Regions from separate parts of the Streptomyces sp. NPDC048001 genome, predicted to be linked through region 3. Evidence: riboswitches for the same ligand, from Rfam matches in the RefSeq annotation. Region 3 holds a riboswitch; each other region holds the start of a gene.
The links. A riboswitch is a leader RNA that binds a small molecule or an ion and turns the genes downstream of it on or off. The one in region 3 is predicted to bind thiamine pyrophosphate.
Positions count from the first base shown of each region.

Region 1: it holds a riboswitch for thiamine pyrophosphate, as region 3 does, so the genes downstream of both, thiO (glycine oxidase ThiO) here and thiC (phosphomethylpyrimidine synthase ThiC) in region 3, are expected to answer to the same signal.
Region 2: it holds a riboswitch for thiamine pyrophosphate, as region 3 does, so the genes downstream of both, ACGF15_RS06200 (thiamine ABC transporter substrate binding subunit) here and thiC (phosphomethylpyrimidine synthase ThiC) in region 3, are expected to answer to the same signal.

Region 1 is NZ_JBIDBN010000009.1:266,779-274,360, reverse strand. Features, by position in the region: gene pknB (Stk1 family PASTA domain-containing Ser/Thr kinase) at 1-923, opposite strand, end outside; gene ACGF15_RS18880 (thiazole synthase) at 1,117-1,917, opposite strand; gene thiS (sulfur carrier protein ThiS) at 1,923-2,123, opposite strand; gene thiO (glycine oxidase ThiO) at 2,120-3,280, opposite strand; TPP riboswitch at 3,278-3,390, opposite strand; gene ACGF15_RS18865 (NAD(P)/FAD-dependent oxidoreductase) at 3,838-5,097, shown strand; gene ACGF15_RS18860 (Rv2175c family DNA-binding protein) at 5,194-5,559, shown strand; gene thiE (thiamine phosphate synthase) at 5,695-6,345, shown strand; gene metF (methylenetetrahydrofolate reductase [NAD(P)H]) at 6,492-7,409, shown strand; gene ACGF15_RS18845 (hypothetical protein) at 7,461-7,582, shown strand, end outside.
Region 2 is NZ_JBIDBN010000002.1:407,241-414,822, forward strand. Features, by position in the region: gene ACGF15_RS06175 (DUF6303 family protein) at 1-253, opposite strand, end outside; gene ACGF15_RS06180 (DUF6284 family protein) at 250-495, opposite strand; gene ACGF15_RS06185 (protein kilB) at 587-1,015, opposite strand; gene ACGF15_RS06190 (GntR family transcriptional regulator) at 1,413-2,150, opposite strand; gene rlmN (23S rRNA (adenine(2503)-C(2))-methyltransferase RlmN) at 2,580-3,686, shown strand; TPP riboswitch at 3,790-3,895, shown strand; gene ACGF15_RS06200 (thiamine ABC transporter substrate binding subunit) at 3,889-4,983, shown strand; gene ACGF15_RS06205 (ABC transporter permease) at 4,959-6,668, shown strand; gene ACGF15_RS06210 (ABC transporter ATP-binding protein) at 6,668-7,582, shown strand, end outside.
Region 3 is NZ_JBIDBN010000006.1:177,392-184,973, reverse strand. Features, by position in the region: gene ACGF15_RS13130 (cupin domain-containing protein) at 1-298, shown strand, start outside; gene ACGF15_RS13125 (DUF5326 family protein) at 453-668, shown strand; gene ACGF15_RS13120 (helix-turn-helix domain-containing protein) at 1,033-1,803, shown strand; gene ACGF15_RS13115 (SsgA family sporulation/cell division regulator) at 1,954-2,388, shown strand; gene ACGF15_RS13110 (YibE/F family protein) at 2,510-3,880, opposite strand; TPP riboswitch at 3,954-4,086, shown strand; gene thiC (phosphomethylpyrimidine synthase ThiC) at 4,079-5,869, shown strand; gene ACGF15_RS13100 (DUF805 domain-containing protein) at 6,276-6,629, shown strand; gene ACGF15_RS13095 (hypothetical protein) at 6,720-7,529, opposite strand.

The DNA of each region.
Region 1 (7,582 bases), on a different contig from region 3:
AGGACGTCCGTGCGCTCCGCGTCCCCTTCCCCCGCGCCGAGCGCGGCCGCCCCGGGCGGCACCGCGTCCAGCTGCGCCTCGTCCAGGGAGCCGCGGGCCGAGCGCACCGCGGCGAGCAGCGCCACGGCGTCCTGCGGGCGCACCTCGGGGGTGCGTGCGGTGGCGCCCGCCACCAGGTCGTCCAGGGCCGGGGCCAGGCCCGGCACGGCGGCCGAGGGCGGCGGGACGTCCTCGTTCAGGTGCCGGTACAGCACCTGGGCCGGGGTCTCGCCGCCGTGCGGCTTGCCGCCGGTGAGCATCTCGTAGAGCACCACACCGCAGGCGTAGACGTCGGCCCGGGGATCGGCGGTGCCGTACTCGATCTGCTCGGGGGCCAGATAGGAGACGGTGCCCAGCAGCGCCCCCGAGGTGTTGGTCACGGTGTCCACGGCGCGCACCAGGCCGAAGTCGGCGACCTTGACCCGGCCGTCGTCCCCTATCAGGACGTTCTCCGGCTTCATGTCGCGGTGCACGAAGCCCGCCCGGTGCGCGGCGCCGAGCGCGGCGAGCACCGGCTCCAGGATGTCCAGCGCGGCCCGCGGCGACAGCGCCCCCCGCTCGCGCAGCACGTCCCGCAGGGTGCAGCCCTCGACGTACTCCATGGCCAGGTAGACGTACGCGCCCTCCGCGCCCTGGTCGAACGCACCGACCACATTGGGGTGCGCCAGGCGCGCGACGGACTTGGCCTCGCGGATGAAGCGCTCGACGAAGGTCGCGTCGGCCGCCAGCTCCGGGTGCATCACCTTGAGCGCGAGCACCCGGTCGAGCCGGGTGTCGACGGCCCGGTAGACCGTGGCCATGCCGCCGACGGCGATGCGCGCCTCGATGCGGTAGCGGCCGTCGAGCAGCTGCCCGACGAGGGGGTCCTGGAGGGTCGTGTCCACGGGGAGAGTCTACGAGCCGCGCACCGGGCCCCCGGCGCTCCGGTACGGGCTTGCAGCGCGGTTGTGACGCACGCCGCGCCGCCCCGCGCCCGGCGGCGCCCGCGTTCCGGGCCCCGTCGGGCCCGGCGGGGGCGCCCGCCGGGCCCGCGCGGCCGCGGTCCGCGCCCGGCGGCCTGCGGAGCGCGCGCGGGCTTCAGAAGGCCGGGCGCTCCGGGTCGTGCGCCAGGTCGGCCCGCCCCTCGACGGGGGAGGACGCCTCGGCGAAGTGGCGGCGCGGGATGCGCCCCGCCCGCCGTGCCAGCCGCCCCGCCTCCACCGCGTGCCGCATGGCCTCGGCCATCAGCACCGGCTCCTGCGCCCGGGTGACCGCCGAGGCCAGCATCACCGCGTCGCAGCCCAGCTCCATCGCCAGCGCCGCGTCCGAGGCCGTACCCGCCCCCGCGTCCAGGATCACCGGCACCCTCGCCTGCTCCACGATCAGCCGGAAGTTGTGCGGGTTGCGGATGCCCAGCCCGGAGCCGATCGGCGAGCCGAGCGGCATGACCGCCGCGCAGCCCGCCTCCTGGAGCCGCCGCGCCAGGACGGGGTCGTCGTTGGTGTACGGCAGGACGGTGAACCCGTCGTCGACCAGCGTCTCCGCGGCCTCCAGCAGCTCCCCGCCGTCCGGCAGCAGGGTGCGCTCGTCCGCGACGACCTCCAGTTTGATCCAGTCCGTGCCGAGCGCCTCGCGGGCGAGCCGGGCCGTGAGCACCGCCTCACCCGCCGTGTAGCACCCGGCGGTGTTCGGCAGCACCCGGATGCCGAGCCGCGCCAGCACGGAGAGGACGGAGCCCTGCACGGTCGGGTCCAGCCGCCGCATCGCGACGGTGGTCAGCTCGGTGCCGCTGGCGGCCAGCGAGCGCTCCAGCACCTCCAGGCTCGGCGCACCGCCGGTGCCCATGATCAGGCGGGAGGCGAAGGAGGTGCCCCCGATGACGAGACGGTCGTCGGCCACGGCGCTCACCCTCCCTGCACGGCGGTGAGGACCTCGACGCGGTCGCCGTCGGACAGCAGGGTCGCGGTCCACCGCCCGCGCGGCACGACCGTCTCGTTCACCGCGGCGGCCACCCCGGTCGGAGCCGTGCTCAGGGAGCCGACCACCGCCTCCAGGGTGGTGCCGGGGGCGAGGTCGCGGCGGGTGCCGTTGACGGAGACGTTCATGCGGGGACTTCCTGTCGTGAGAAGCGGCGGGGGCTGAACGGGCGTGCGGTCGCGGGGGGTTCGCCGCCCGCCAGCACCTCGGCCAGCACCTCGCCGGTCACCGGGGTCAGCAGCACGCCGTTGCGGTAGTGCCCGGTGGCCAGCAGCAGCCCGGGCAGCGCGGTGCGCCCGAGCAGCGGGGCGTTGTCGGGGGAGCCGGGGCGCAGCCCGGCCCGGGTCTCCACCAGGGGGAGTTCGGTGATGCCCGGCACCAGTTCATGGGCGTCGCGCAGCAGTTCGTAGACGCCGCCCGCGGTGACCGTGGTGTCCCAGCCCAGTTCCTCGCTGGTCGCCCCGACGACCAGTTCGCCGGACTCCCGCGGCACCAGGTAGACCTGGCTGCCCCGGACCACCGCGCGCACGGTCCGGGAGAGGAAGGGCCCGAAGGCCGGCGGCACGGTCAGCCGCAGCACCTGGCCCTTGACGGGCCGGACCGGCGGCAGCACGTCCCGCGGCACGCCCGCGAGCCGCCCGCTGAGACTGCCGCCCGCCAGCACCACCTGGTCCGCGGAGACGCGGCTGCCGTCGGCGAGGAGCGCCCCCGCCGCCCGGTCGCCCGAGACGGTCAGTTCACGCGCCCACTCGCGGCGGAACTCGACCCCGCCGCGCCGGCAGGCCGTCAGCAGCGCCGAGGCGAGCAGGCGCGGGTCGACCTGGTGGTCGCCGTCGACACGCAGCCCGCCGCGGACTCCGGGCGCCAGCATCGGCTCCAGCCTCCGGCACTCGCGGCCGCTCAGCCAGGCGGAGTCCAGGCCCGAGCGCATCTGGAGGTCGTGCAGCTCCCTGAGGTGCGCGCGGTCGTCCGCGTCGAGGGCCACGGCGAGCGTGCCGCAGCGGCGGTAGCCCGTGGGCGTGCCGCTCGCCTCCTCGAGTTCCGCCGCGAACGCCGGGTAGCGGCGGGCGGAGTCGAGGTTCAGCGCGAGCAGTGCCTGCTCCCCGTAGTGGAGTTCGGTCACCGCGGCCAGCATCCCGGCCGCCACCCGGGCGGCCCCGCCGCCCGGGTCGGGGTCGGCGAGGGTGACGCGCATCCCGCGCTGCGCCGCCCGCCAGGCGGTGACCAGTCCGATGACGCCGCCCCCGATGACGAGGACGTCGGGCGCGGTCGGTGTACGAGACATGGGCGTCCAGCCCCTCCCTTCGCCGGCATGACCCGGATCAGGTTCGTACGGTCGGAGGCCGGCCAGCCTCCCTCTCAGCCCGGTGCGTCCGGGCTCCCGCGTGTGCCTTACGGTGGCCACCCTAAACCCAGGGCCTCGGGCGGGGTAAGGCAGCCGCCGGGCCCCGGCGGGCGGGGCGGGAGCGGGCACCGACGGCCGGATCGCCCGCCGGGCGCATCCTCGCGCCGGGCCGGGTCGGCGCGCGCACCCGGTTCGCCTCCACCGGCGGCGGGGGCGTGTCCGGGCCGGGTGGGGGAGCCGGTGCACGGCCGGCCGGTCGGCACCCGGACGGGCGACGCGCTCGACGTCCGCCGTGTCCGGCCCGGGACGGACGGCACCACCGCCGCGGGCCGCCGCGCCCGTGGGTGTCCCAACTCCCGCCCGGCCGCGTGCGCCTAGACGAGACGCGGGCGCGGGAGTCCCGCGAGGGCCGCGGCACCGGCGCCGTCGAGGAGCCGGCGCCCGGACGCCCCGTCGGCGCCGGCGTCCGGGCCGGGTGCTGCCCTTAGGGTGGCCGGGTGAGCGAGCAGACGCACGGCGGAGGTAACGGGGTACGGGACGCGCGGCGGGTCGTCGTCGCGGGCGCGGGCATGGCGGGGGTGCAGACCGCGGTCGCCCTGCGCGAGGCCGGCTTCACCGGGGCCGTCACCCTGATCGGCGCCGAACCCCACCAGCCCTACGACCGGCCGCCGCTGTCCAAGGCGGTCCTGCTGGGCACCGCGGAGGGCTCGGCCTTCGACATCGACTTCGACGCCCTCGGCGTCGAGCTGCGCCTCGGCTGCGAGGTCACCGGGGTGCGCCCCGAGGACCACGAGGTGGACACCGAGGCCGGTCCGGTGGCCTACGACACCCTCGTCCTCGCCACCGGCGCCGTTCCCGTGGCCCTGCCCGGTACGGAGGGCGTGCCCGGGGTGCACCTGCTGCGGACCCTGGACGACGCCGAGCGGCTGCGGCCCGTCCTCGCACGCCGGCACGCGATCGTGGTCGTCGGGGCCGGCTGGATCGGGGCGGAGTTCGCCACCGCGGCCCGGGCGGCGGGCTGCGCCGTCACCGTGGTGGAGGCCGCCGACCGTCCGCTGGCCGGCTCGCTGCCGGCCGAGGCCGCCGCGCCCATGGCCCGCTGGTACGCCGAGGCGGGGGTACGGCTGCTCACCGGTGAACGGGTCGCCGCGGTGGAACCGGGAGCCGTCACGCTCGCCGGGAGCGGCGCGGAGGACGGGGCCGGGCGCCGGATCGCCGCGGACGCGGTGGTCGTGGGGATCGGGGCCCGGCCGGCCACCGCCGCCCTGGCCGGCAGCGGCATCGCCCTCGGCCCCGACGGCGCGGTCCTGGCCGACGCGGGTCTGCGCACCTCCGCGCCCGACGTCTACGCGGTGGGGGACTGCGCCTCCTACCCGTCCGCCCGGTACGGCAGGCGGCTGCTGGTCCACCACTGGGACAACGCCCTCCAGGGCCCGCGCACCGTGGCCGCGGCGATCACCGGGGGAGGGGCGGAGCCCTACGACCCCGTGCCGTACTTCTGGTCCGAGCAGTTCGGCCGCTTCGTGCAGTACGCCGGCCACCACCCGGCGGCCGACACCCTGCTGTGGCGCGGCGACCCGTGGGCGGACAGCGCGTGGACCGCGCTCTGGCTGCGGGAGGGCGTGCTCGTCGCCGTGCTGGCCGTGGACCGGCCGCGCGACGTGGCCCAGGGGCGCAGGCTGATCGCCGCGGGTGCCCGGCCGGACCCGGTCCGCGCCGCCGATCCCGCCGTCCCGCTGAAGTCCGCCGTCCTGTGACGGCCGTCCCCGCAGGCGCGGCCGGACGGCGGATCCCCGAGCCCTCGCGCAGGCGTCGGCTACCGGCTGCCCGCCGCGGATGGCAGGCTTGTCCCCGTGACCGAGATTGACGCTAAGACCGACGCCCTCGTCCCCGCCTGGCTCCACCTGCCGGACATCGCGGAAATGCTCGATGTCGAGGTGACCCGGGTGCGGCAGCTGGTCAAGGAGGGCCAGCTGATCGCCGTACGCCGCGGCGAGAACCGGACCCTCCAGGTGCCGGCCGCCTTCATCGACGGCGACCGGGTCGTCAAGGGCCTGTCCGGGACCCTGACCCTGCTGCGGGACGACGGCTTCACCGACGAGGAGATGCTGGAGTGGCTGTTCACCCCTGACCCGACCCTTCCGGGCACCCCGGCCCAGGCCCTGGGCGAGAACCGCGGCACGGAGGTGAAGCGCCGGGCGCAGGCGCTCGCCGTCTGAGTCATCCGCGATCCGACCCCGCGGCGGCCGCTGCCGCCGCACCCGACACCGCCGAGGCGCGGTGCCGTCCCGACGCCCGCCGCCGGGTCGGCACCGCGCCCTTCGCACCCGCACGTCCACCGGGGGGAACCACCCATGTCCACGCTCCGCGACCGGCTCGCCGACGCCCGGCTCTACCTCTGCACCGACGCCAGGAGGCGCCAGGGCGACCTGCCCGAGTTCCTGGACGCCGTGCTCTCCTCGGGCGTCGACGTCGTGCAGCTGCGCGACAAGGGCATGGAGGCGGGGGAGGAGCTGGAGCACCTGCGGGTCTTCGCCGACGCCTGCCGCCGCCACGGGGCCCTGCTCGCGGTGAACGACCGCGCCGACGTGGCCCATGCCGCGGCCTCCGACGTGCTCCACCTCGGGCAGGGCGACCTGCCGGTGCCCGCGGCCCGCGCGGTGCTCGGCTCCGGGGTGCTGATCGGCCGCTCCACGCACGCGGAGGCCGAGGTGGACGCCGCGGCGGCCGAGCCCGGGGTGGACTACTTCTGCACCGGCCCCTGCTGGCCCACGCCGACCAAGCCCGGCCGCCACGCGCCCGGCCTCGGCCTGGTGCGCTACGCGGCCTCGCTCCCGACCCCGCGACCCTGGTTCGCGATCGGCGGGATCGACGCCGGCAACCTGGACGCGGTGCTGGACGCGGGCGCCCGCCGCGTGGTCGTGGTCCGCGCCGTCACCGAGGCGGAGGACCCGGGGGCGGCGAGCGCCGAACTGGCCCGGCGGATCCGGGAGCGGGCGGCCTGAGACGGGCGCCCCGGAGCGTGCGGCCGTGCCCCGCGGGCCCGGCCGCCGTCTCACGGGAGTCCGCCATGTGGACGGCAGCCGGGCATTTCGGGACGGAAACCCCTGATCCGGTTGGGGGACCGGCCAACCCTGGCTAACCTGCGGGTATGGCCCTCGGCACTGCTTCCACCAGGACGGACCGCGCGCGCACCGTGCGCGACATGCTCGCAGCCGGTGAGACGACGTACTCCTTCGAGTTCTACTCCCCGAAGAGCGACAAAGGGGAGCGCAACCTGTGGAACGCCCTGCGCAGAGTGGAGGCGGTGGGACCCGACTTCGTCTCCGTCACCTACGGAGCCGGCGGCTCCACCCGCTCCGGGACGGTGAAGGCCACCCAGAAGATCGCCTCCGACTCCACCCTCACCCCGGTCGCCCACCTCACCGCCGTCGGTCACTCGGTGGCCGAACTGCGGAACATGATCGGCCAGTATGCGGACGCCGGCATCCGCAACATCCTCGCCCTGCGCGGCGACCCGCCCGGCGACCCGATGGCCGAATGGGTCCGGCACCCCCGGGGTGTGACCTACGCCGCGGAGCTCGTCAGCCTCATCAAGGAGGCCGGGGACTTCTGCGTGGGCGTCGCCGCCTTCCCCGAGATGCACCCCCGCTCCTCGGACTGGGACGCGGACATCCGGCACTTCGTGGACAAGTGCCATGCGGGGGCCGACTACGCCATCACGCAGATGTTCTTCCACCCGGACAGCTATCTGCGCCTGCGCGACCGGGCCGAGGCGGCCGGTTGCGAGACCCCGATCATCCCCGAGATCATGCCCCTCACCAGCGTCCGGCAACTGGAGCGCTTCCCCGAACTCAGCAACGCCGAGATCCCCCGGGAACTGAAAGACAGGATCCTCTCGGTCAAGGACGATCCGGCCGCTGTACGCTCCATTGGCATCGAGTTCGCGACGGAGTTCTGCGCGAGGCTGCTTGCCGAGGATGTTCCGGGTCTGCACTTCATCACGCTCAACAACTCCACCGCCACACTCGAGATCCACGAGAATCTCGGACTGCACCGGCAGTCGTGACAGGCCGTATCCGCCCCGCCACGGGGCGGCGGCCGCTGGAGAGGGGCGGGCATGGGCTGGACGGTCCTCTACATCGCGTTCGGCATCGTCGCGCTGTGGTTGCTGGGCGAGGTGCTGCTCCAGTACAAGGCGCGGCTGCGCTGGCGGCTGCTGGCCTTCGTCGGCTTCCTGGC
Region 2 (7,582 bases), on a different contig from region 3:
GCACCGGCGAGCCCGGGTCATCCGGGATCTCGCTGTCCTCCGACCACTCCCACCGCGCCCCGTCGGCGAGCACGTAACCCAACCGGTCGAGCGCCCGTGAACGCTCCTGAACACTCGGCACCACCCGGCCCCGGCCGAACGAGAACTCCGGCCACCGCTCCGCCGAACCGAGCACGACGACATACAACCGCCAGCGGCCCTCCCACACCGACATCTGCGCCGTGAACTCCCGCGGCCCCTCCAACCTGCTCATGCCGCACCCCCGACCGTGCCAGTGGTGCGGTCGGCCAGCGCCCGCCTAGCGGCCAGCACCCGGCGCCGCGCCCGCCGCAACCGCCGCGCATCCAGCATGGTCGGGATGCGGTCGAGGGTCGTGATCTGCGCGTCCAGCAACTCCAGCTCCGCCAGGATCAGCGGCAGCTCGCTCTCGATCGCATCCAGCTCGGCGGCCGACGGCTCACGCTCGTCCGCCTGAAGTGCAACGATGTTCCTCATGGGTCGTGGTCTCCCTAGCAGGTGAACGACCCGCACAGCACCCCCGGAGCGGCTACTCCGGGGGTGCGCGGGTCTGGGGTATTGGTGCAGGTCAGACGTGCTTGGCCGCATGGGCGACGAAGCGGTCGCACGCATCGATCGCGGCCGTCCGCGCAGCGGCCAGAGCGCCGACGTCCCTCGCGCCGCGCAGGGCGTAGACGGTGGAGGCCGCCGCCCTTGCGGAGTCGACCAGGTCAGGCGCGAGAACGGCCAGCGTGGTCATCGGTGCGGTGACCGCGCTCCGGGTCGCGTGGCTCTCCGCCCGTGCCGCGTCATAGGCCGCAGCATCCGCACCCGCCAGGCGCAGGTCCTCCCGCACCCACATCGCACGCCGGTGATCGGCCAGCGCGGCCGTCAACGCGGTCACGGCCGCAAGCCGTTCACGCCGCAACGCGACCCGCTCACTCCCTCGCTGCTGAAGCACATAAGCGGTGACCGACCCGAGCAGGGTCCCCACCACCGCGATCACACTCGCCCACATAGACAACTCCCTCACTCGAACCGCTCCGGACCATCCGGCTCCCCTCCAACCCGCCCGTACAGCCCACGAAGGAACCTGGACGGGCGGGGGAGGCAACCGGCCGCAGCCATCACGCTGCGGCGATCGTTCGTACATGTCTCGCCTTCGGGAGCGTGCTCCCGTTGCAGGCTGCGAGACGGTGACCTTTCGGTCTCGCCCTCCGGTTGACCAGGGATCCGGGACCCTCGGCCCGCTCTGTCCCGGGCCCCTGGAGATGAGCGCACGCCGGATGGACCCCTTCCGGGGCCCGGGAACGGCGAACATCCCTAGGGATATTTAAAGCATGCTTCCCTAGGGAGGTCAACAGGGCGCGAAAAAGGGCCCGCGTGAGCGGGCCCTTCTCGGTGGCGAACGTGGGTCAGCCGGTGATGTGGTACTCCATGACGTACACGCCTGCGTTGAGGAGCATCCGGTTCACCTCCACCGGCGTGCCGTCCTCCGTCAGGGCCGTCCGGTAGATCTCCACCACCGGAGTCCCCTCGGTCAGGCGGAGGCGCTCCGTTTCCTCCTGGCTCGGCATGCGCGAGCGCAGTTCCTCGACGAACCGAACAGGCTTGGCGCCGAGTTCGGCCAGTCGTGCGTACGTGCCGCCGGGGCCGGTGTCCTCGTGGGCGATCGCCGACTCCCTGACAAGGGCCGCCGGCAGGTACGAGACCGCTGCCTGGACAGGCTCGCCTTCGACCGAGAAGACGCGGTCTCGGACGATGACCGCGGTCCCCTCGTCGAGTCCGAGCATGCGCGCCACGTCATCGGGGGCCGGAGCCTCGTAGACCCGCAGCCCCGTGACGCTCATAGGCCGGTCGCCGACGTCGGTGCTCCAGATGGAGCGTCCGGTACCCCATCCGTCCTGAGCGAGGCGCCGATTCGCGACCCGTCGGATCGGCTGGAACTCGCGGACGTACGTCCCGCTGCCTTTCCGCCGGACGGCCAGCCCTTCGGACACCAGCAACGTGAGTGCGCGTCGTGCTGTCTCCTTGGCCACCCCGTGCTGCTTAACGAGGGCAGGCTCGCCGGGAAGCCGGGCGCCGGGCGCAAGGTCACCGGACCGAATGCGCTCCCGCAATCCGTCGGCAATCTCCCGGGCAGTCTCCGCCATCAAGCTCCTCACTTCCCTAGGGTGGTATCTACAGCTTGGCACACAGGTGACCGGATACCCCATCGGAGGGGCGCCATGATCCGACTCCACCGCTATGAGTGTCGACACACAGTAGGAAGTCGTGCGCGTGGCCGGTGACAGCGGGCCCTTCTCCGGCCTTGAAGGAGCCTGCCCGCTGCACGCACCCGGGCTTGCGCCGGGTGGGCGCCGAACAGTGGCCGGGAGTGCTCCCGCCCTGCCGTTCCCGGGGGCTCGTGGGTTGGTCGCGCGCAGGTGGAAGCCGACTTCGGGAGCCGGTAGGGGATGGAGCCCGGGCCGTCCCTGGGCCGTCTGAGGGCCGCCATGGGTCACCGATGGCCACCGTCAACCACCGCTCCCCAGACGGAGGCGCCAAGGTCAGCCGACTCCGTCTGCGACACTGGACGCACCATGCCCAAGCCAGGAGAACTGACCTTCGTCGCCCCCCGCGGAGCCAAGCAGCCGCCGCGGCACCTCGCCGACCTCACGCCCGCCGAGCGCAAGGAGGCCGTGGCCGCGGTCGGCGAGAAGCCGTTCCGCGCCAAGCAGCTGTCCCAGCACTACTTCGCGCGCTACGCCCACGACCCCGCGCAGTGGACGGACATCCCCGCCGCCGCCCGCGAGAAGCTCGCCGGTGAGCTGCTGCCCGAGCTGATGTCGGTCGTGCGCCACATCTCCTGCGACAGCGACACCACCCGCAAGACCCTGTGGCGGCTCCACGACGGCACTCTGGTGGAGTCGGTGCTGATGCGCTACCCGGACCGGGTCACCATGTGCATCTCCTCGCAGGCGGGCTGCGGGATGAACTGCCCCTTCTGCGCCACCGGGCAGGCGGGTCTGGACCGCAACCTGTCGACCGCGGAGATCGTGCACCAGATCGTCGACGGGATGCGCGCCCTGCGCGACGGCGAGGTCCCCGGCGGCCCGGCCCGGCTGTCCAACATCGTCTTCATGGGCATGGGCGAGCCGCTCGCCAACTACAAGCGGGTCGTCGGCGCCATCCGGCGCCTGACCGACGCGGAGCCGGACGGCCTCGGCCTGTCGCAGCGCGGCATCACGGTCTCCACCGTCGGCCTGGTCCCGGCCATGCTGCGCTTCGCCGACGAGGGCTTCAAGTGCCGTCTCGCGGTCTCCCTCCACGCGCCCGACGACGAACTGCGCGACACGCTCGTCCCGGTCAACACCCGCTGGAAGGTCCGCGAGGTGCTCGACGCCGCCTGGGAGTACGCGGAGAAGTCGGGCCGCCGCATCTCAATCGAGTACGCCCTCATCCGGGACATCAACGACCAGGCCTGGCGCGGCGACCTGCTCGGCCGCCTCCTCAAGGGACGGCGCGTCCATGTGAACCTGATCCCGCTCAACCCGACCCCCGGCTCCAAGTGGACGGCCTCGCGGCCCGAGGACGAGCGGGCGTTCGTGGCGGCGATCGCCGCCCACGGCGTGCCGGTCACCGTCCGGGACACCCGGGGCCAGGAGATCGACGGGGCCTGCGGCCAGCTGGCGGCGCAGGAGCGCTGACCGCCCCGGGCCGCGGCCTTTGCCGCCGCGGCCCGGACGGCCGGAATGCTCCGGGGCCATGGCTGGTACTGTGCCCCGTGCGATCGCACAAATGAACAGCACATCCTTCCGACAGGGGAGCGCACCACAGCGCTGAGAGTGCGGCACGGCCGCAGACCCTCGGACCTGATCCGGGTCATACCGGCGTAGGGAGTCAACCGTCATGAACAGCCAGCTTCGCCGTGCCGTCGGCACGGCCCTCGCCACCGCCCTCGGCGCCACCGCCCTCGCGGCCTGCGGCGGGGAGTCCGGCGGCTCCGGCGGCCAGGACGGCGGCGGGTCCACCGTCACCCTGGTCACCCACGATTCCTTCGCCGCCTCCGAAGAGGTGCTGAAGGAGTTCACCGAGCAGACCGGCTACACGGTCAAGGTCCTCAAGAGCGGCGACGCGGGCACCGCGCTCAACAAGGAGATCCTGACCAAGGGATCCCCCCAGGGCGACGTCTTCTTCGGCGTCGACAACACCCTCCTCTCCCGCGCGCTCGACAACGACCTCTTCACGCCCTACGAGGCGAAGGGGCTCGACCGGGTCGCCGCCGAGTTCCGGCTGGACGGCGAGAAGAAGCGCGTCACCCCGGTCGACACCGGCGACATCTGCGTGAACTACGACAGGGAGTTCTTCGCGGAGCGGAAGCTGGAGCCGCCCCGCACCTTCGCCGACCTCGCCGAGCCCGCCTACAAGGACATGCTGGTCGTGGAGAACGCGGCCACCTCCTCGCCCGGCCTGGGCTTCCTGCTCGGCACCGTCGGCGCCTTCGGCGAGGACGGCTGGCAGGACTACTGGAAGAAGCTGCGGGCCAACGGCGTCAAGGTGGTCGACGGCTGGGAGCAGGCGTACAACGAGGAGTTCTCCGGCTCGGCGGGCGGCAGGCAGTCCGGGGCCGAGCGGCCGCTCGTCGTCTCCTACGCCTCCAGCCCGCCCGTCGAGGTCCTGTACGCGGAGCCCCAGCCGGAGGAGGCGCCCACCGGCGTCGCGACCGGGACCTGCTTCCGCCAGATCGAGTTCGCGGGCCTCCTCGACGGCGCGAAGAACGAGAAGGGCGGCAAGGCCCTGATCGACTTCCTGGTCTCCACCGCCTTCCAGGAGGACATGCCGCTGAACATGTTCGTCCACCCGGTCGTGGCGGACGCGAAGCTGCCGGAGCTCTTCACCGAGCACGGTGTCGTGGTGGAGGAGCCCGCGACCGTCGCGCCCGCCACCATCGCCGACAAGCGGGAGCAGTGGGTCCGCGCGTGGTCCTCGCTCGTCCTGAAGTAGACGACTCCGCCCGCGCGGCGCCCCCCGGGGGGACGGCGCCGCGCGGGACGGCGGTCCGGTTCGCCCTGATGGCGGTGCCGGTCGCGTTCTTCGCCGTCTTCTTCGCCTACCCGGTCTCCGCCATCGTCGCCCGCGGCCTGCACCACGGCGGCGGCTGGGACCTGGGCCGCATCGTCGGGACCGCCACCCGCCCGGACATCCTGGGCGTGCTGTGGTTCACCACCTGGCAGGCGCTCGCCTCCACGGCCCTCACCCTGCTCCTCGCCCTCCCCGGCGCCTACGTCCTCGCCCGGCTGGACTTCCCCGGCAGGCGCCTGCTGCGGGCCGTCGTCACGGTGCCCTTCGTCCTGCCGACGGTCGTCGTGGGCGCGGCCTTCCTCGCCCTGGTGGGCCGCGGCGGCCTGCTGGACGACCTGTGGGGGGTGCGCCTGGACACGACCGTCTGGGCCATCCTGCTCGCGCACGTCTTCTTCAACTACGCGGTGGTCGTCCGCACGGTCGGCGGCCTGTGGGCGCAACTGGACCCGCGCCAGGAGGAGGCCGCGCGGATGCTCGGCGCGGGCCGCCTCGCCGCCTGGCGCAGCGTCACCCTGCCCGCCCTGGCGCCCTCCCTGGCGGCGGCCGCGCTGATGGTCTTCCTGTTCACCTTCACCTCCTTCGGCGTGGTCCAGATCCTCGGCGGGCCGACCTTCACCACCCTGGAGGTCGAGATCTACCGGCAGACCGCCGACCTCCTCGACCTGCCCACCGCCGCCGTCCTGACCCTCCTGCAGTTCGCCGCCGTGGGCACGGTCCTCGCGGTCCACGCCCGGATCGTCCGGCGCCGGGAGGCCGCGCTGCGCCTGGTGGACCCCGCGCACACCGCCCACCGCCCGCGGGGCGCCGCGCAGTGGCTGCTGCTGGGCGGCGTCGGAGCCACGGTGGCCGCGCTGCTGCTCGCCCCGCCGGCCGTCCTGGTGGAGCGGTCGCTGGACACCCCGCGCGGCTACGGCCTCGACTACTACCGGGCCCTGTTCGAAGTGGACTCCCGGGGCGGGTCCTTCCTCGTCCCGCCGATCGAGGCCGTGGGCAACTCCCTGGGGTACGCGCTCGCGGCGACGGCCGTCTCGGTCACCGTCGGCGGTCTCGCGGCGGCCGCCCTCACCCGCCGGGCGGGCCGGCTGGTCCGCGGCTTCGACGCGCTGCTGATGCTCCCGCTCGGGGTCTCGGCGGTCACCGTCGGCTTCGGCTTCCTGATCACGCTCGACGAGCCGCCGCTCGACCTGCGCACGTCCTGGATCCTGGTGCCGCTCGCGCAGGCGCTGGTGGGCATCCCCTTCGTGGTGCGCATCATGCTGCCGGTGCTCCGCGCCGTCGACGAACGGCTCCGGGAGGCCGCCGCCGTGCTGGGGGCCTCGCCGCTGCGTGCCTGGCGGGAGGTCGACCTCCCGCTGGTGCGCCGTGCCCTGCTGGTGGCGGCCGGATTCGCCTTCGCCGTCTCGCTCGGCGAGTTCGGGGCCACGGTGTTCATCGCCCGCCCGGACAACCCGACGCTGCCGGTGGCCGTCGCGCGGCTGCTGGGCCGGCCCGGGGAGCTCAACTACGGCCAGGCGATGGCCCTGGCCACCCTGCTGATGGCGGTCTGCGCGGCGGCGCTGCTGCTGCTCGAACGCTTCCGTCCCGACAAGACCTCCGGGGAGTTCTGATGGCGCTGCTGCGGCTGGAGGGCGTGGGCGTCCGCTTCGAGGGGAGGACGGCGCTGGACGGGGTGGACCTGGAGGTCCCGGAGCACCGCACGGTGTGCGTGCTGGGCCCCAGCGGGAGCGGGAAGTCGACGCTGCTGCGCGTGGTGGCGGGGCTGCAGCGCGCCGACCGCGGCCGGGTGCTGCTGGCCGGGGCCGACCAGGCGGGGGTGCCCCCGCACCGGCGCGGCGTGGGGCTGATGTTCCAGGACCACCAGCTCTTCCCACAGCGGGACGTCGCGGGCAACGTGGCCTTCGGGCTGCGGATGCGCGGGGCGGGGCGGGAGGAGCGGGACCGCCGGGTGGGGGAGTTGCTGGAGCTGGTCGGGCTGCCCGGGGCGCAGCGCCGCGCGGTGCCCACCCTCTCCGGCGGCGAGCAGCAGCGGGTGGCGCTGGCCAGGGCGCTCGCCCCGCAGCCGAAGCTGCTGATGCTGGACGAGCCCCTCGGGCAGCTGGACCGCGGCCTGCGCGAGCGGCTCGTCACCGAGCTGCGCGGACTCTTCGGCCGCCTGGGTACGACGGTGCTGGCCGTCACCCACGACCAGGGCGAGGCCTTCGCCCTCGCCGACCGGGTCGTGGTGATGCGGGACGGGCGGGTCGCCCAGAGCGGTACCCCGCTGGAGGTCTGGGGGCGTCCCGCGTCGCAGTTCGTGGCCCGCTTCCTCGGCTTCGACAACCTCGTGGACTGCACCGTCACGGGCACCCGGGCCGACACGCCCTGGGGCGCCGTGGAGGTCCCCGCCGGGGAGCCCCAGGGGGAGGGGACCCTGCTCGTGCGGCCCTCCGGTGTGCGCGTCGGCCCCGAGGGCGAGGGACTGGCGGCCACCGTCGAGGCGCGGACCTTCCGCGCGGGCCGGGTGGCCGTCCGCCTGCGGCCC
Region 3 (7,582 bases):
CGAACTGGAGGCGGAGCGCGCCGCCAACGAGGGGGCGTATCTGCAGTTCCTCCGCGAGCGGAACATGTCGGTCGGGCTGTACGCGCTGGACGCCGGGCAGACGGACCCGCAGCAGCCGCACCGGCAGGACGAGGTGTACTTCGTCGTCAGCGGTCGCGCCGCGATCACGGTCGGTACCGAGACGACCCAGGTCGGCCGCGGCAGCGTGGTCTATGTGCCGGCCGGGGTGCCGCACCGCTTCCACCACATCAGCGAGGACCTGCGGGTCATGGTCGTCTTCTCGCCGCCCGAGGGCTGACGGGGCCGCCGTGCCGGGGCGGCGTCCGGGGCCAGGGCCCCGGGTTCCCTAGGGGGTGGCTCAGGGGAGTTCGGGGGATCGAGGGCGCCGCTCGGCGTCCGCCGCCGCCTAGCATCGAAGGCACGGACTCGGAGAAAGAGGTAGCGCGATGGCTGTGCGGGAGATTTTCGCGGGGATGCCGTGGTGGGTGAAGTGGATCGCCGTACCCGTCATCGCCCTGGTCGTGTTCGGCGGGCTGATCACGAGCATCGTCGCCTTCGTCGTCGGCCTGCTCTTCAAGGTGCTGCTGTTCGTGGCCCTGGTCGGCGTGCTCGTCTTCGTCGTCAGGAAGTTCACGGCGTCCTCGGGCTCCTCGCGGAGCGACTGGTGAGGAGCGGCGAGGGGCCGGTCGGGCCCCTCGCACGGAGCGGGCGGAGCGGCCCGCGCGGCGCCGGGTGACTGCCCCGGCGCTGCCGTATTAGCCCGCCCGGGGGAACGGAACGGCGTAAGCCCGTGCCGTCCCCCGGCTGCCGTTAGAGTGACAGCCCTCTGCCGCCCCCTCGGCCCATCTCCACAGGTGACGGCTCCGCCCCGAGCCCCTGCCGTCCCGTCCCGGGCAGGTGCCCGTGTCCCGGCCGGCCGGCCCGGAACGGCGGTCCCGGATCTGTGGTCCCCAGGACCGCGGGCTGCGGCGGCCGCGCGGGGGCGGCCCCCGCGGGCGGGCACGCAGCCCGTCACACGCCTGGGGGTGACCTATGGCCAGGGCTACGTCCGCTGCCGTCCCTACCCTGATCGGCTCGGTGCAGCGGGCCTTGAGGCTGCTGGAGGCGGCCGGGGCGCATCGCGACGGCGCGCCCGCCAAGCAGCTGGCGCGGGAGGCCGGCATCCCGCTGGCCACCGCCTACCACCTGCTGCGCACCCTCACGCACGAGGACTACCTGCGGCGGGACAAGGGCGTCTTCACCCTCGGCCCCGCGGTCGACCGGCTGGCCCTCGACCGCTCCCAGCAGAATCGTCGCGCCAGGCTCCAGGACTCCCTGACCCAGTGGCGGGACGCGATCGGCGTCGCCGTCTACTTCGCGGTGTACCGCGAGGGTGAGGTCGATGTCGTGGCGGTCTCCGACACGCCCTACGCCCCGGCCGTCCCCGAGTGGGCCGACTTCCGCGAGACCGCCCACGCCCATGCGATCGGGCAGTGCCTGCTCGGTCAGCTCGACACGGAGGCGCGGCGCGACCATCTCGACCGCCACCCGGTGCAGCAGGTCACGCCCTACTCCGTGCGCGACCGGGAGGCGCTGCTGGAGCGCATGGCCGCAAACGCCCGCCCGGGAACCGTGGTCGAGCGTCAGGAGTACGCGCTCGGAACCGTCTGCGCCGCTATTCCCGTCACCGTGGGTGACATGATCGGGACGATGGCGCTTTCTCTCCCCCTGGAGCAAGAGGCCCGTCTCCGTCCCGCAGTTGAACAGTTGCGGAGGGGAGTGAGGGAGCTCATGGAGTCTCTTGCGTTCTCTATCAGTATCTGAAATATCACTCCTTGTGATCTGCTAGCGGTTCCAGCACGATGGCGTCAAGAGGAACCGGGGGATCGTTCCCGGCCAACTCTTCTTCGTCGGTATGCCAGAACGCCGGTACGTCAGCACGGTTCAATCAGCTCCATCTCTGCGAGGTATGTGATGCGCGAGTCGGTTCAGGCCGAGGTCCTGATGAGCTTCCTGGTCTCCGAGGAGCTCTCCTTCCGGATCCCGGTGGAGCTGCGCTACGAGACAGGCGATCCGTACGCGGTGCGGATGACCTTCCACCTCCCCGGCGATGCTCCCGTGACCTGGGCCTTCGGGAGGGAGCTGCTGCTCGACGGGATCAACGCGCCCAGCGGGGACGGCGATGTGCACATCGCGCCGACCGGCCACGAGCCCCTGTCGGACGTGCACATCCGTCTGCGGGTCGGGGACGACTCGGCTCTCTTCCGGGCGGGGGCCCCGCCGCTCGTCGCCTTCCTGGACCGCACGGACAAGCTGGTTCCGCTCGGACAGGAGCTCGCGCTCGGTGACTTCGAGCTGAGCCTGGAGGAGGCACTGGGGCGCATCCTGGCCGAGGAGAACGCGGGCTGAGGGCGGCAGGGCCGGGAACCGGGCCGGCGGAAGCCCCGGCCGAGGTCCGGGCGGTGGAGGCGCCCGGCCCGGGCACCCCCGGCCGGCATGCTCCGTCACCGGCCGGCCGCCGCCCGGTCGGCTACCGCTTCCTGCGCCGTCCGCGACCGCCGGTCCGCCCTGCCCCCGCCGCGGCGGGCTTCCCCTCGGCGCCGGGCCGGTCCGCGGAGACCACCAGGGCGGCGAGCGCCGTGGTGACGGGTACGGAGGCGACCAGCCCGATCGAGCCGACCAGGGTCCGCACGATCTCCTGCGCCACGAGTTCGCTGTTGGCGACCGTGCCCACACTGGACTGGGCGATGCTGAACAGCAGGAGCAGCGGCAGTGCCGCGCCCGCGTAGGCGAGCACCAGGGTGTTGACGACGGAGGCGATGTGGTCGCGGCCGATCCGGATGGCCGCGCGGTACAGGGCGCGCGGCCCCATCCCCGGGTCCGCGTGGTGCAGTTCCCAGACCGCGGAGGTCTGCGTCACGGTGACGTCGTCGAGCACGCCCAGCGAGCCGATGATGACCCCGGCCAGCAGAAGGCCGCTCATGTCCAGCTCCGGGTAGAGGCCCTTGATCAGACCGGTGTTGTCGTCGGTGTTGCCGCTGAGGCTGGCCCAGCCGATGAACAGCGAGCCGAGCAGCCCGATGAGGAGCAGCGAGATCAGGGTGCCGAGCACCGCCACCGAGGTGCGGGCCGTGACGCCGTGGCACAGGTACAGCGCCATCAGCATGATCGCGCTGGAGCCCACCACGGCCACGACCAGCGGGTTCGACCCCTGCAGGATCGCCGGGAGGATGAACAGCGTCAGCACGGCGAAGGACACGGCCAGGGCGATCAGCGCCATGAGGCCGCGCATCCGCCCGACCAGCACCACCGCCAGGGCGAAGATGCCGGCCAGGACGGCGATCGGCACCTTGCGGTTCACATCGGTGACCGAGTACTGGAGGTCCCTGGGGGCGTCCGGGGCGTAGGCCACCACGACCCCCTGGCCCTCCCTCAGCTGCCGCGGGGCGTCGGGCTGGACGATCTCGACGAACCGCCGCCCCTTCTCCGGGCCGGTGGTCACCTCCACGGTCGCCCGGGCGCAGTCGCCCTGCCGGCGGTTCACCGCCTCCCGTCCCTCCGGGGTGGAGGTGTCGCCGGTCGGCGGCACCTGGGCCGCGTTGACCTCCTCGCAGGACACTCTCTCGAGTGCGACGACGGTGCCCTGCTCGGTCTGGCGGTCGAAGCCCACCCCGGTGCGCTCGTGGCCGGGGGCCCCACCGGGCCAGAGCACGGCCAGGCCCACCAGCACGGCCGTGGCGAAGGGGATGAGCACCGCGGCGATGACCCTGCGGAGGTGCCGGGACACCGGTTCGGCGGGGCCGTGCGCGTGGGAGTGGACATGCCCGGAGGCCGCGACATCGCCGGGGGCGGCTCCGTGGCCGTGGGAGTGCGGTTCGGGAGTCTGCTGCGAGGAGGTCACCGACAGATCATCGCAAGAACGCGAGGGGCCCACTGTTCAGCACGCCCGGCGGGACGCTAGCGTGGTGGCACGTTTTTGCACACGCGGGAGCTCGGAGCACCGGGCTGAGAGGGCGTTGACCTCCGTATATCCGTACGGGACAGCTGCGCCGACCGCCGAACCTGTTACCGGGTAATGCCGGCGTAGGGAGTAGGTCACATGACCACATCGGACGCACACACGCCTGCCTCCGACCAGAGCGGCGAGGCCGGGAGGTCCATCGGCTGGCACAAGGGGTACGTCGAGGGGTCGCGCCCCGACATCCGGGTGCCGGTGCGCAGGGTGCACCTCACCAACGGCCGTGACGTGACGCTGTACGACACCTCCGGTCCGTACACCGACCCCGGGGTCGACACCGACGTGCGCCGCGGGCTGCCGGCCCTCCGGGAGAACTGGATCGTCGCGCGCGGGGACACCGAGGAGTACGCCGGCCGGCCCGTCCGCCCCGAGGACGACGGCGTCAAGCACACCGCGCCGCGCGGGGGACTGCGCAACCTCGACGCCGTGTTCCCGGGACGCCCGCGCCAGCCGCGCCGCGGTCGCGAGGGCCGGGCGGTCACCCAACTCGCCTACGCCCGGCGGGGTGAGATCACCCCGGAGATGGAGTACGTGGCCCTCCGGGAGAACGTCTCCCCCGAGGTCGTGCGCGAGGAGATCGCGGCGGGGCGGGCCGTGCTGCCCGCCAACGTCAACCACCCCGAGATCGAGCCGATGATCATCGGCAAGCGGTTCCTGGTGAAGGTCAACGCCAACATCGGCAACTCCGCCGTCACCTCCTCCATCGAGGAGGAGGTGGAGAAGATGACCTGGGCGACGCGCTGGGGCGCCGACACGGTCATGGACCTCTCCACCGGCCGCAACATCCACACCACCCGCGAGTGGGTGCTGCGCAACTCCCCGGTGCCGATCGGCACGGTGCCGCTCTACCAGGCGCTGGAGAAGGTGGACGGCAAGGCCGAGGAGCTCACCTGGGAGATCTACAAGGACACGGTCGTCGAGCAGGCCGAGCAGGGCGTGGACTACATGACCGTCCACGCCGGTGTGCTGCTGCGCTATGTGCCGCTCACCGCCCGGCGCAAGACGGGCATCGTCTCGCGCGGCGGCTCGATCATGGCCGCGTGGTGCCTCGCGCACCACCGGGAGTCCTTCCTGTACGAGAACTTCGAGGAGCTCTGCGAGATCCTCGCCTCCTACGACGTCACCTACTCCCTCGGCGACGGCCTCCGCCCCGGTTCGATCGCGGACGCCAACGACGAGGCGCAGTTCGCCGAGTTGAGGACGCTCGGGGAGCTGAACACGATCGCCAAGCGGCACAACGTGCAGACCATGATCGAGGGCCCCGGCCATGTGCCGATGCACAAGATCAAGGAGAACATCGACCTCCAGCAGGAGATCTGCGAGGAGGCGCCGTTCTACACGCTCGGCCCGCTCACCACGGACGTCGCCCCGGCCTACGACCACATCACCTCGGGGATCGGCGCCGCGATGATCGCCTGGTGGGGCACGGCGATGCTCTGCTACGTCACGCCCAAGGAGCACCTCGGCCTGCCCGACCGCGACGACGTGAAGACCGGCGTCATCACGTACAAGATCGCGGCGCATGCGGCGGACCTGGCCAAGGGGCATCCCGGTGCGCAGGAGTGGGACGACGCGCTGTCCGACGCGCGGTTCGAGTTCCGCTGGGAGGACCAGTTCAACCTGGCGCTCGACCCGGACACGGCCCGCGAGTACCACGACGAGACGCTGCCCGCGGAGCCGGCGAAGACGGCGCACTTCTGCTCCATGTGCGGTCCGAAGTTCTGCTCGATGAAGATCAGCAGAAGCATCACGGAGCAGTTCGGCGGCGACGATCCGCTGGTCGGCGACGACGAGGCCCGTGCGGGGATGCTGGCCAAGTCGGCCGAGTTCGCGGCCCAGGGCAACCGGCTGTACCTGCCGATCGCCGACTGAGGCCCCGAGGCCGCGATGTCCCCCGGCAGGCGCCGGGGGACATCGTCGTATGCGGGGGTTCCGCGACGGACAGGCTCCCGTGCGGGTCCGCCGCCGTCGCCGCGCACGGGGCCGCCGGAACCGGACCGGGCGGTGGGGCCGCTCGCCCTTCGCTCCGGCGCACGGCTGCCCCCGTGGAGGTGCGAGGGGAGCGGGCTGTCCCCAGGTCCTGGGTCCCCCGCGGGCCTCGCGGGCCGGGGGGCGCCGCCCGCGGGGCGGGCGGCGCTCGGACACGGTTGGGACGCAGGTCGGTGACGTTTCGGCCGTGACCGGTCCGCGCCTTGCCCGGCGACCACCCCATGGATAAGTTTCAGCCGCTTGTCTGAAATTCGATCTGCCCTGACATGGGCATGGGGAGGGGACCGCAGTGAACTGGTACCTGGCAGTACTGAAGAACTACGTGGGATTCAGCGGCCGTGCGCGCCGTACGGAATTCTGGATGTACACGCTCTTCAACTCCCTCGCGACGCTCGTGCTGTACGTCGCGGGCATGGCGATCGACACGATGGTCCCGTACTTCCTCTACTCCGTCGCGACCTTCCTGCCGTCCCTCGCCGTGGCCTTCCGGCGGCTGCACGACACCGGCCGCCCCGCGTGGTGGCTCCTGCTGGGCTTCGTCCCGTTCGTCGGCGGCATCATCCTGATCGTCTTCCTGGCCTCCGAGGGCCAGGAGGAGGCGAACCGGTACGGCGCCAACCCCAAGGCCGTGCCCGCCGCCTGATCTCCACGGCGGCCCGAGTGCGCCGCCCCGTCCCCGTTCGCCGCACTCCCCGGCTCGCCCACCGGCGCCCGGGGGCGGCGGACGGGCCGGTCATTCCGGGCGGTGTTCCGGGCCGCCGAACTCGGGCCCGGAGAAGTCGGGGCTGGAGAACGTCGGCCGCCGCCCGCCGGTCCGGCCCTCCGAGGGGCTGGTGAAGTCCGGCCCGCTGTAGCCGACCTTGGGTATGCGGCCCACCCGCGGCGGCGGGTCCAGCCGGGCCCGGGGGGCGGTGTCGTCGAGGGCCGCCCTGAGGAAGGGCAGCATCCCCCGCTCCAGCAGTGCCGCACCCCAGGCGTCCTTGGCGCTGCGCACCTCGTCCGGCAGCGCGTCGAAGGGTCTGCCGTCGGCGACATGGCTGGCGTCGTTGCGCAGGGCCGTCAGCAGCAGGGCCACCGCCGCGGCCAGGATCGCGGCGGCGGTCAGGGCGGCGAAGGCCCAGCCGGTGGAGACCAGGGCGCCGGCCAGGGACGGCGGCGGGCTGAGCACCTTCAGCAGATAGCCGACGGCCAGCAGGATCACCGCGGCCGTGCCCGCGAGCATCGGCGCCAGGACGGTGACCACCGCGGCCAGTCCCGCTCCCGTCCGGGTGGTCTCCCCCGCACCGGACGGGAGGACCGTGCCGGCCGCCGCGGCGCGTACCTCGGCACGGACCCGCACGTAGTGCTCGTACTCGACGGCAGCGGCGGCGGTGATCAGGGCCGTCGCGTCCAGTGCGGTGGCGCGCAACTGCTCGGTCGTCAGTCCGGCGCCCGCGATGGCGGGATCCCGTCCCTCGCGTGCGGTGCGCAGTGCTGCGTCGAGGATCCGCTCGTAGTCGGTGCGGTCCTCGGCCAGCAGGTGCGGAGCGCTTCTCATGTGCATCCCCCGAAGCTCCGTAGGGCCGGATCGCACGTGGTGGCCGGGCGGTCGGGCGG